Minwuia thermotolerans: one gene and its partner. Each later gene encodes a partner of the first gene's protein in a complex. Links are inferred from orthologs where the notes say so. Each region holds a gene or a part of one and is shown on either strand. Other genes may lie near its edges.

Region 1 (4,768 bases):
CGGCTGAAGGACAGCGGGCAGGACTGTCTTGCGGTGAAGCGGTGACGCCTTGATCCCCGCCGTCTTCGGCATTGCCGGAACCGAACTGAAACCGGAGGAGGCCGCCTTTCTGGCCGATCACAGACCCCTGGGCGTGATCCTGTTCCGCCGCAACGTGGACAATCCCGATCAGGTCCGGCGGCTGACAGACGCGGTGCGCGGCGCGCTGGACGCTGCGGGTCCCTGTCTCTGGGTGGATCAGGAAGGCGGACGCGTCCAGCGCCTGTCGCCGCCGCACTGGGAGGCGCTGCCTTCGGCCCGCCGGATCGGACAGGCGTTCGACCGCGACCCGCAGGACGGCGAGTATGCGGCCTGGCTGCTGGGCCGGATCATCGCCGACCAGGCGGCGGCCGCGGGCTTCGACATTGTCTGCGCGCCGGTGCTCGACCTCGCGCAGACGGGCGGACACGACGTCATCGGCGACCGCGCCTTTCATGCGGACCCGGAGGTCGTCGCGTTGCTGGGCAGGGCCATGGCCGACGGCCTGGCGGCGGGCGGGATCCTGGCCGTCAGCAAGCATTGGCCGGGGCATGGCCGGGCCTGGGTGGACAGCCATCTGGAACTGCCCGTGGTCGAAACCGAGCCGGTGTTGCTGGAAGCCACGGATTTCGCTGCCTTCCGCCGGGCGGCCGACTGCGCGCCGATCGCCATGACCGCCCATATCCGCTATCCGGCGATCGACCCGGACCTGCCGGCCACCCTGTCGACGCAGATCGTCGAAGGGATCATCCGCGGCTGGTGCGGTTTCGACGGCTTTCTCGTCTCCGACGACATCGACATGAAGGCGCTGGACGGCGCGCCGGGCGACCTTGCGCGTGCGGCCCTGTCGGCGGGGTGCGACGCGGTGCTGCAATGCTCCGGCGACTTCGCCGTGATGACTGCCGTGGCCGAGGCGATCGGCGGATTCTCGCCGGCCGCCGTGGAGCGCTGGAGCCGGCTCTCGGCCGCGCGGCAGGCGCCTGACTCCGTGGACCGTGCGCAATTGCTGGCCGAACTGGGTGAAGCCCTCGTCTGAAGCTGCGATAATGACGTTCCGGCGAATCACACGGACCCGACCGCGATGAACCAGAGCGCAGCCGATTTCGAGGAGGACGCCCCGCGCGAGGCCCCCGGTCAGCGGCTCGTCGTCGATCTGGGCGCCTATGAGGGACCGCTCGACCTGCTGCTCGATCTGGCCCGCGACCAGAAGGTCGATCTCGCCCGGATCTCCATGCTCGCGCTGGCGGAGCAGTATCTCGACTATGTCGAGAAAGCCCGCGAACTGCGCCTGGAACTCGCGGCAGACTACCTCGTGATGGCCGCCTGGCTGGCCTATCTGAAATCGCGCCTGCTGATTCCGGATCCGGAGCCCGAGGATGAGCCCTCCGCGCAGGAGATGGCGGCCCGGCTCAACTGGCAGCTTCGGCGCCTTCAGGCCATGCGGCAGGCCGCCGCCAGACTGCTTGAACGCGCCCGCGAGGGCCAGGATTTCCATCGCCGCGGCGCGCCGGAGGGCATCCGGGTCCAGCGCAGTTCGGCATGGACCTGCGACTACTACGACCTTCTGAAAGCCTATTCGGTCCACCTGGAGGCCAGGGGCGACAGCGAGCCGCTGCGTATCCGCCGCGACAAGGTGATCAGCGTGGAGATGGCTCTGGAACGCATGCGCAAGCTGCTCGGCGCGTTGCCCGAATGGTCCAGCCTGCAGGCCTTTCTGCCGCCGGCCATCGCCCATCCCTTCACCCGCCGGTCGGCGACCGCGTCGACCCTGCTGGCGGCGCTGGAACTGGCCAAGCAGGGCGACATCGAGATCCGGCAGGGCCGCAGTTTCGGACCCATCTACATCCGGCGCCGGGACAAGGCATGAGCGTCGACCGCGACCATGTCCGCGTGGTCGAGGCGCTGCTCTTCGCCGCCGCGGAGCCTCTGGATCTGGCGACCATCCAGCGCCGGTTGCCCGAAGGGGTGGACCCGACCGTGGTGCTCGCCGCGCTGGCCGAGGACTACCGGGGGCGTGGCGTGGAGCCTGTCCAGGTCAACGGCAAGTGGCTGTTCCGCACCGCACCGGACCTTGCCGATGCCCTGGCCGAGCACCGGGTGACGCCGAAGAAGCTCTCCCGCGCCGCCGTGGAGACGTTGGCCATCATCGCCTACCATCAGCCCGTCACCCGCGCAGAGATCGAGGAACTGCGCGGCGTCGCGGTCTCCAAGGGCACCATGGACGTGCTGATGGAGACCGGCTGGGTGCGCCCGCGCGGCCGGCGGCAGACGCCGGGGCGTCCGCTGACCTATGGCACCTCCGACGAGTTCCTGATCCATTTCGGGCTCGCCAGCCTGAACGACCTGCCGGGCATCGACGAACTCAAGGCTACCGGTCTGCTTTCGGCGGAGCCGCGCGATCCCGGCCTGTTCGATGACGGCGGAGACGACGGCGCCGCTTGAGACACGCGCCAATTGCGCCGCTGACCGAGACGGACTATCACCGCCGCTCGACGATCTTCACCCGCAGGGGCCTTTCGCTTGGCCAAGCTCCGCTTCTCCGACGTGACCCACCGGTTCGGCCCGCTGAAGGCCGTCGACGGGCTGTCGCTCGACCTTGCCGAGGGTGAGATACTCTGCCTGCTGGGGCCCTCGGGCTGCGGCAAGACGACCAGCCTGCGGCTGGCCGCCGGCCTCGAAGAACTGCAGGCGGGCCGGATCGAGATCGACGGCCGCGTGGTCGCCGAGCCCGGCCGGGCCTTGCCGCCCGAACAGCGTCGCGTCGGCATGGTCTTTCAGGATTACGCGCTGTTCCCTCATCTCACCGTCGCTGGCAACGTCGCCTTCGGCCTGAAGCACATGACTGCGGGCAACCGGCAGGAACGGGCGATGGCGATGCTGGCCAGGGTCGGGCTGACCGGCCGCGCGGACGTCTATCCCCACCAGCTCTCGGGCGGCGAGCAGCAGAGGGTCGCCCTGGCGCGCGCGCTGGCGCCGGAACCGCGGCTGATGCTGATGGACGAGCCCTTTGCCAATCTTGACGTCACGCTGCGCAATTCGGTGCGCGACGAGACGCTCTCCCTGCTGAAGGGCCTGGGCGCCACCGTGCTGCTGGTCACGCACGATCCGGAGGAGGCCATGCGCATGGCCGAACGTATCGCGGTGATGCAGGCGGGCCGGCTGGTCCAGGTGGGACCGGCGGAGGAAGTCTACCTGCGGCCGGCGGATCCGTTCATGGCGCGCTTCTTCGGGCCGGTCAACGAGATCCCGGCGAACGTGGAGGACGGCATCGCGGCGACGCCGCTCGGGTCGTTCCCGGCCGCCGGGGCGGCGGAAGGCCGGGCGCTTGCGGTGATCCGCCCGGAGGCCATGGTGCTCGACGCGGACGGTGCGGGTGACGGTGTGGAGGCGGCGGTGACCGATATCCGTCTGATCGGCGCCTACTGGCGGGTCGCCCTGGAGACGGAAGCCGGGCTGCAGCTGAGGGCCCGCACAACGGAGCGTCCGCCGGGGACCGGCGAGCGAATTCGCGTCACCGTTGACCCGCAGAGGCTGATTCTTTTTCCTGAAAGGGCCATATAGCTCTATAAGGGACCGAACCCCTTGGCGGCGGCGCGTCCATGACGCCGGCCCGCCGCCGGAACCGCAAGTGATGGAGTTTCATCTATGGGTACTTTCAGCATCTGGCACTGGCTGATCGTTCTGGCCGTGGTGCTGCTGCTGTTCGGCGGTCGAGGCAAGATTTCCAGCATCCTCGGCGACGTCGGCAAGGGCATCAAGAGCTTCAAGAAGGGCATCAGCGAAGAAGAGGCCCAGAACAAGGAAGACGCCACGGCGAACGCCAACGCCAAGGTGACCGAGGACAAGGACAAGGCAACCTCGTCCTGACAACGCGTCCCGGGCGCGCCGCTGCGGCGCGCCAACCGACAGGCTTATCCTGATGCTTGATCTCGGATGGTCCGAGCTTCTGGTGGTTGCCGTTCTGACGGTCCTGATCTTCGGGCCGAAGGAACTGCCGACCGTGCTGCGCACCGTCTCCCAGCTTCTCAGCAAGGCGCGAGGCGTCGCCCGCGATTTTCAGCGGACGATGGACGACGTGGCGCGCGAGGCCGAACTGGACAAGCTGAAGAAGGACATCACGGACAGCACGCGGCCGGAGAGCCTGCTGGACCCCTCGGGCAGCGACGACGGCATGTTCGACAGTCCCTTCGCCGAACCACGTGCGACGCCGAAGAAGCCGGCCGACGGCAAGGACCGGGACGTCTCCGAGGGACAGGGCGAGGCCGCGGCCTCCCAGGAACCGCCGGACGCGCTGGAGACGGGGTCCGGACCCCGGACCGAACCCAAGACCGCCGGAAAGGCCGGCTGATCCATGACCGATGCGGCCAACAGCCCCGACGGCGGCGACGCCTATGACGAGGTATCGGACAACAAGCAGCCGCTGATGCAGCACCTGGTGGAGTTGCGCAACCGGCTGATGTACTCGGTCGCGGCGATCATCGTCGCCTTCATCTTCTGCTTCTACTTCGCCGAAGCGATCTACGCCTTCCTGATGCAGCCGCTGGTCGACCTGGTGGGTGCGGAAAAGGGCCGGCGGATGATCTTCACCGCCCTGCACGAGGCCTTCTTCACCTACATCAAGGTGGCCTTCTGGGCGGCGTTCATGCTCGCCTTCCCGATCATCGCCAGCCAGATCTACATGTTCGTGGCGCCCGGGCTCTACCGCAACGAGAAGAAGGCCTTCGCCCCCTTCCTTGTGGCGACTCCGATC
Region 2 (5,632 bases), on another replicon or contig:
TTCATCGACATCCTGTTCAAGCAGCAGGAGAAGTGGACGCGCGCGCAGGATCCGATGGCGGAACTGCGCCGGATCGCCACTCTGGGCGGCGTCTCGCCGGAGGCGTTCGACCGCTGCCTGGCCAGCGAGGAACTGCAGGACATGATCCTGGAGTCGCGCCTGACCGGCCACGAGAAGTTCGGTGTCCAGGGTACGCCGACGCTGATCATCAACGGCGAGAAGCACGAGGGCGGCAACGACTACGAGAGCGTGGCCGAGGCGCTTCGGGGCCTCTCGTCCTAGAGTCTGAACGGAGGTCTGCGGAAGGCGTTGCAATTCACCAAGCTCAGACTGGTCGGATTCAAGTCTTTCGTCGAATCGACGGAGCTCTCCATCGCGCCGGGCATGACCGGCGTGGTGGGCCCCAATGGCTGCGGCAAGTCCAACCTGGTCGAGGCCCTGCGCTGGGTGATGGGCGAGACCTCGCCCAAGAACATGCGCGGCGGCGAGATGGACGACGTCATATTCGCCGGCTCGGCGACGCGGCCGGCGCGCAACCAGGCGGAAGTGCAGGTCACGCTGGACAATGCAGGCCGCGACGGCCCGCCCGACTACGCCGAGCATCCCGAACTCGCCATCACGCGGAAGATCACCCGCGAGCACGGCTCGGACTACCGCATCAATGGCGGGCCGGTGCGCGCCAAGGACGTGCAGCTCCTGTTCGCCGACATGGCGACCGGTGCGCGCTCGACCGCGATCGTCAGCCAGGGCCGGGTCGGGGCGCTGATCGGCGCCAAGCCGCAGGAACGCCGCCTGCTGCTGGAGGAGGCCGCCGGCATAACCGGGCTGCATTCGCGGCGGCATGAAGCGGAACTCCGTCTCCGGGGAGCCGAGACCAACCTCGAGCGGCTGGACGACGTCACCAGCCAGCTTGAGCAGCAACTCGGCAATCTGAAGAAGCAGGCCCGGCAGGCCTCGCGCTACCGCAACCTCTCGGCGCAGATCCGCCAGGTTGAGGGTATGATCCATCACCTGCGCTTCACGGCTGCCCTGGAAGAGATGAACGCGGCCCGCAGCGCGCTGGAAGACGCGCAACGCGCGGTCAACGAGGCGACGCGGAGCGCGGCTGCCGCCAGCGCCGTGCAGGCCGAGCAGGCCGCACGGATCGAGCCGCTGCGCCAGCGGGAGGCGGAGACGGCGGCCGCACTGCAGCGGCTGCTGGCGGGGCGCGAAAAGCTCGATGACGAGGAAGCGCGGCTCAACGAGACAGTGGCCAATCTCAGGGACCGTCTCGCGCAGTCCGACGGCGATATCGCCCGCGAGGAAGCCCGCCGCCAGGATGCGCTCGACCGGCTGAAGGAACTGGACCGGGAAGCGGAAGACCTGAAGGACGCTTCGGAGGGCGAGGACGCGGCGCTGGAGGCCGCGGCGGCGAAGGCCCGCGATGCCGCTCAGGCCGTCGAAGCCGCCGAAGCGGGCCTGGCCGAGGCGACCGAGCGCCTGGCCGAACTGAAGGCGCGGCGCGGTGCGCTGGCGCGGCAGCTCGACGAGCAGGGCCGCCGCAAGGGCGAGCTTGATCGCCGCATCGCCAATGCCGATCGCGACCTGGCACAGGCCGTCACCGGCGGCTTCGACGAGCGGCTTGACGCGCTGGAGAAGGTTCAGGCCGAGCAGCGGGCGATCGCCGACGGTGCGGGCGCAGATACCGAGAATGCCGAGACAGCCCGTGCAGAAGCGGAGAAGCGGCTTGATGGCGCCGCCGAGGCCGAGCGCGCGGCCAGGGGGCGGCTGTCGGCGCTGGAAACGGAGATGGCGACGCTGGAGCGGCTGCTGGCGAAGGAGAAGCCGTCGAGCCATGTGCGCATCATCGACTTGGTGAAGGTCGCCGCCGGCTTCGAGAACGCATTCGCCGCGGCGCTGGGCGAAGGCGTGGACGGAGGATTGGAGCGTGAGGCCGCATCACGCTGGGACGAGATGGCCCCTCTGGACGCGGGCTCGCTGCCCGGCGGCGTCCCGGCGCTGGCTGAAGAGGTCGAGGGACCGGCAGCGCTGGCGCGGCGGCTGGCGGCAACGGGCGTTGTGCAGGATATCGAAGCCGGCGAAGCACTGGCGGCGGAACTGAAACCCGGTCAGCGGCTGGTGAGCCGCGCGGGCGATCTCTGGCGGTGGGACGGCTACCGCCGCCGCGCGGGCAAGCAGGCCGCCGGCGCCATCCGGCTGGAGCAGCAGAACCGGCTGGCGGCCCTGAAGACCGACCGCCAACCCGCCGCCGAGGCGGTGACCGGGGCCGAAGCCGCGATGAACACCGCCCGCAACGCCGTCGCCCGCGCCATCGAGGCCGAGCGGGCTGCCCGGGCCAGACGCAAGGACGCCGAGGCCCGCTTCACGGAGGCGGGGCGGGAACTGGATGTGCTGCGCCGGCAGGCCGAGGCCGAGCGCCAGAAGCGCGACCGGCTGGGCTCCATGCTCGAAGCGCTGAAGACCGAACTTGCCGAGGCCGCCGGCTCCCGTGTTGCGCTGCAGAAGGAGATGGCCGGCCTGCCGGCGGTCGATACGGCCGAACGGGAATCGAACGAACGCCGCGAGGCTGTCCGGCAGGCCCGCGAAGCGCTTGATCAGGCGCGCCAGACCCAGGATCGAATCGAGCGCGAACGCCGCTTCCGCCGCCGCCGGCTTGAGGAGATCGTCCGCGATCGGGAGGACTGGCAGAAGCGCGCCGACGAGGCGGCCCGGGGCATGGCGCAACTCGCCGAGCGCCGCGATGCCTCCGCACAGGCGATCGAGGATCTGAAGCATCGTCCCGAGGAGATCGCCGCCCGGCGCGTGGAACTGGGGGGCAGGATCACCGAGGCGGAGCAGGCGCGGGCCGGCGCCGTCGAGCGCCTCGCCGCCGCCCAGACCGAACTGGCCGAGGCCGACCGGGCGCTGAAACAGGTCCAGGCGACGGTGCAGGCGGCGCGCGAGGACCTGGTCCGCCGCGAAGCCGCCGCCGAACATGCCCGCGAGGCGATCGAGCGTCTGACCCGGGAAGTCCGCGAGGCCATGGAGTGCCCGCCGCAGAAGGTGCTCGAGGTCGCGGGTCTGGAGCCCGACGCCGAACTGCCGCCGCTGGACGACTGCGAGCGGAAGATCGAGCGGCTGCGCCGGGAGCGCGAGAACATGGGTCCGGTGAACCTGCGGGCCGAGATCGAATCCCAGGAGGTGCAGGAGAAGCTGGACACCCTGGCCGCCGAGCGGGCCGACCTGGAAGGCGCGATCCAGCGCCTGCGCCAGGGCATCGGCAGTCTGAACCGGGAAGCCCGGGCGCGGTTGCTGGAAGCCTTCGAGACCGTCAACAAGCATTTCGAGAAGCTGTTCCGCCGGGTCTTCGGCGGCGGCGAGGCGCGGCTGGCCCTGACCGAGGCCGACGATCCGCTGGAGGCCGGGCTGGAGATCATGGCGAGCCCGCCGGGCAAGCGCATGCAGATCCTGACCCTGCTCTCGGGCGGCGAGCAGGCGCTGACGGCGACGGCGCTGCTGTTTGCGGTCTTCCTGACCAACCCGGCGCCGATCTGCGTGCTCGACGAAATCGACGCGCCGCTGGACGATTCCAATGTGGAGCGCCTCGCCGACCTGCTGGATGAACTCGCCGGCCATGGCGGCACGCGTTTTCTGGTGATCACCCACAACCCGATCACCATGGCGCGGATGGACCGGCTGTTCGGCGTCACCATGGCCGAGCGCGGCGTGAGCCAGCTGGTCTCCGTCGACCTCGCCCAGGCGGCGGCGCTCAGGGAGTCCGCATGACGCTGCTGGAGCACGAGGGCAAGGCGCCCCGGATCGATCCCTTGGCGCGGATCGCACCGAATGCCGTCATCTGCGGCGACGTCACCGTGGGCGCCAACACCTCCGTCGGCTTCGGTGCGGTGCTGACCGCCGAATCGGGCCCGATCGCCGTCGGCGCCAACTGCGTGATCATGGATACCGCTGTGCTGCGCGGCGTGCGCGGCGCGGCCCTCGTCATCGGCGACAACGTCCTCGTCGGCCCGCGCGCCTGTCTGACCGGCTGCCGGGTCGGCCACAACGTCTTCATCGCCACGGGGGCATCGGTCTTCAACGGCGCGGTGATCGGCGCAGGCGCGGAGGTCCGCATCAACGGCGTGGTCCACATCCGCACGGTGCTGGCCGAGGGCGCGACCGTCCCCATCGGCTGGGTGGCGGTCGGCGATCCGGCCCGGATCCTGCCGCCGGTGGAGCATGACGCCATCTGGGCAGTCCAGAAGGATCTGGATTTTCCGAAGGTGGTGTTCGGCGTCGGCCGGCCGCCGCCGGGCGGATCGATGATGCCCGACGTCATGCCGAAATATGCCGCCCGCCTCGCCGGCCATCGCGATGACGTCGAGGTAGGTTGAGCGCGCTTATCCGGCCGTCTTGCGCCGCCAGCGGAAGTCGCAGTGCGGCGCGCCCTGCATCCGGGTCTGGGTGCGGGTGAATTCCCAGCCCGGCCGGATGCGTTCTTCCGCAGCGAAGTCGACGCCGCAGGTCATCAGCGCGCCGATCTCGGGCTCCCCGATCGCGCGGAACCAGTCGGCGAAGGCGCAGCCGGTGATGTTGTGGCCATAGGCGTCGGGCGTATTCTCGACCACTTCCTGCTCGACGGGGAAGGCCGGCGCATTGCCGCCTTCGCCGTGTTCTTCTGAAGGATGGCTGTCCTCGACAAAACCCAGCTTCTCGCGCCAGGCGACATAATTCTGGGCGATGGCTTCGCCGACGATGCGGTGCGCCTCTTCCTTGCCGAGTTCCTGTTCCAGCCTTTTCACCACTGGAATGAGCATCCTGGCCTGGATCTTGGTGGCTTCGAGTATCGACGGTTTCATGGCATGGCTCCCCAATCGCTTTCCCCGGCGGCATCAGGGTAGACGATTGCGGAAGCGGGGCCAAACGCCGTCAGCGGGGCGGGCGGCCCTGCATCTCGATCTTCCGCACCGCGCCCAGATCGTCGACCCAGGGCAGGGCGGAGCGGCACCATATCTGCGTCCGCGGCGGCAGTTCGGCGCGCTGCCGCGACGTGCCGATGCGCAGCGAGACCGGCCCCGTGCCGTCGACATTGCCGCCGTGGATCGAGGTGCCGCATTCGGGGCAGAAGGACAGCGCGCGCCTGTTCCCACTCTCGGCGGTCTTGACGTAGACCTTCATCTCGCCGGTGAGAATGCGCAGGTTCTCCCGCGGCACCATGACCGCGACGCGGAAGGCCGTGCCGGAGTTGATCTGGCAGTCGGTGCAGTGGCAGACGCCGACCTTTTCCGGGTCGATATCCGCCTCGTAGGTGATATGGCCGCAGAGGCAGCCGCCGTCGATCTTCATCTCTCCTGCCCCCCTCAATCCATTCTCAGCCCGCCGTCGACGTTCAGCGTCTGTCCGGTGACGTAGCTGGCGTCCGGGCCGACGAGGAACGACACGGCCGAAGCCTGCTCGGCGACGTCGCCCTGGCGGCCGAGCGGGATCTGGCGGCGCACGCCTTTCTTGATCCGCTCGAACTCGGTGCCGGCGCGGCCGGCGGTGCGGCGGAAGGTGCCGTCCATCATGTCGGTGTCGGTCGAGCCCGGGCAGATGCAGTTCACCCTGATGCCGTGGGGCGCCAGCTCGACTGCCATCTGCTGGGTCAGGCCGATCA

Evidence for each region. Proteins that work in one complex are often made in the same cells at the same time.
Region 2: the proteins of CWC60_RS07430 (region 1) and smc are in contact, whole or in part, in a crystal structure (PDB 3ZGX), measured with the Bacillus subtilis proteins. The link is inferred for Minwuia thermotolerans from one-to-one orthologs.

What each region holds. Positions count from the first base shown.
Region 1 is NZ_PIGG01000026.1:339,407-344,174, forward strand. Bases 1-2,992 are described here. They hold CWC60_RS07430 (segregation and condensation protein A), read left to right. Parts: upstream 1-1,099; coding sequence 1,100-1,885; downstream 1,886-2,992. Other genes in these bases: CWC60_RS07420 (SPOR domain-containing protein), read left to right, coding at 1-45; nagZ (beta-N-acetylhexosaminidase), read left to right, coding at 50-1,054; scpB (SMC-Scp complex subunit ScpB), read left to right, coding at 1,882-2,460; CWC60_RS07440 (ABC transporter ATP-binding protein), read left to right, coding at 2,539-2,992. Outside these bases: more of CWC60_RS07440, read left to right, coding at 2,993-3,579; CWC60_RS07445 (twin-arginine translocase TatA/TatE family subunit), read left to right, coding at 3,664-3,885; Sec-independent protein translocase protein TatB, read left to right, coding at 3,938-4,366; twin-arginine translocase subunit TatC, read left to right, coding at 4,370-4,768. UniProt on the Bacillus subtilis protein: Participates in chromosomal partition during cell division. May act via the formation of a condensin-like complex containing Smc and ScpB that pull DNA away from mid-cell into both cell halves.
Region 2 is NZ_PIGG01000040.1:28,729-34,360, reverse strand. What follows is about bases 1-3,965. They hold smc (chromosome segregation protein SMC), read left to right. Parts: upstream 1-309; coding sequence 310-3,765; downstream 3,766-3,965. Other genes in these bases: CWC60_RS12940 (gamma carbonic anhydrase family protein), read left to right, coding at 3,762-3,965; CWC60_RS12950 (DsbA family protein), read left to right, coding at 1-282. In the rest of the region: more of CWC60_RS12940, read left to right, coding at 3,966-4,370; CWC60_RS12935 (L-2-amino-thiazoline-4-carboxylic acid hydrolase), read right to left, coding at 4,377-4,835; CWC60_RS12930 (GFA family protein), read right to left, coding at 4,906-5,322; CWC60_RS12925 (SDR family NAD(P)-dependent oxidoreductase), read right to left, coding at 5,337-5,632. UniProt on the Bacillus subtilis protein: Required for chromosome condensation and partitioning.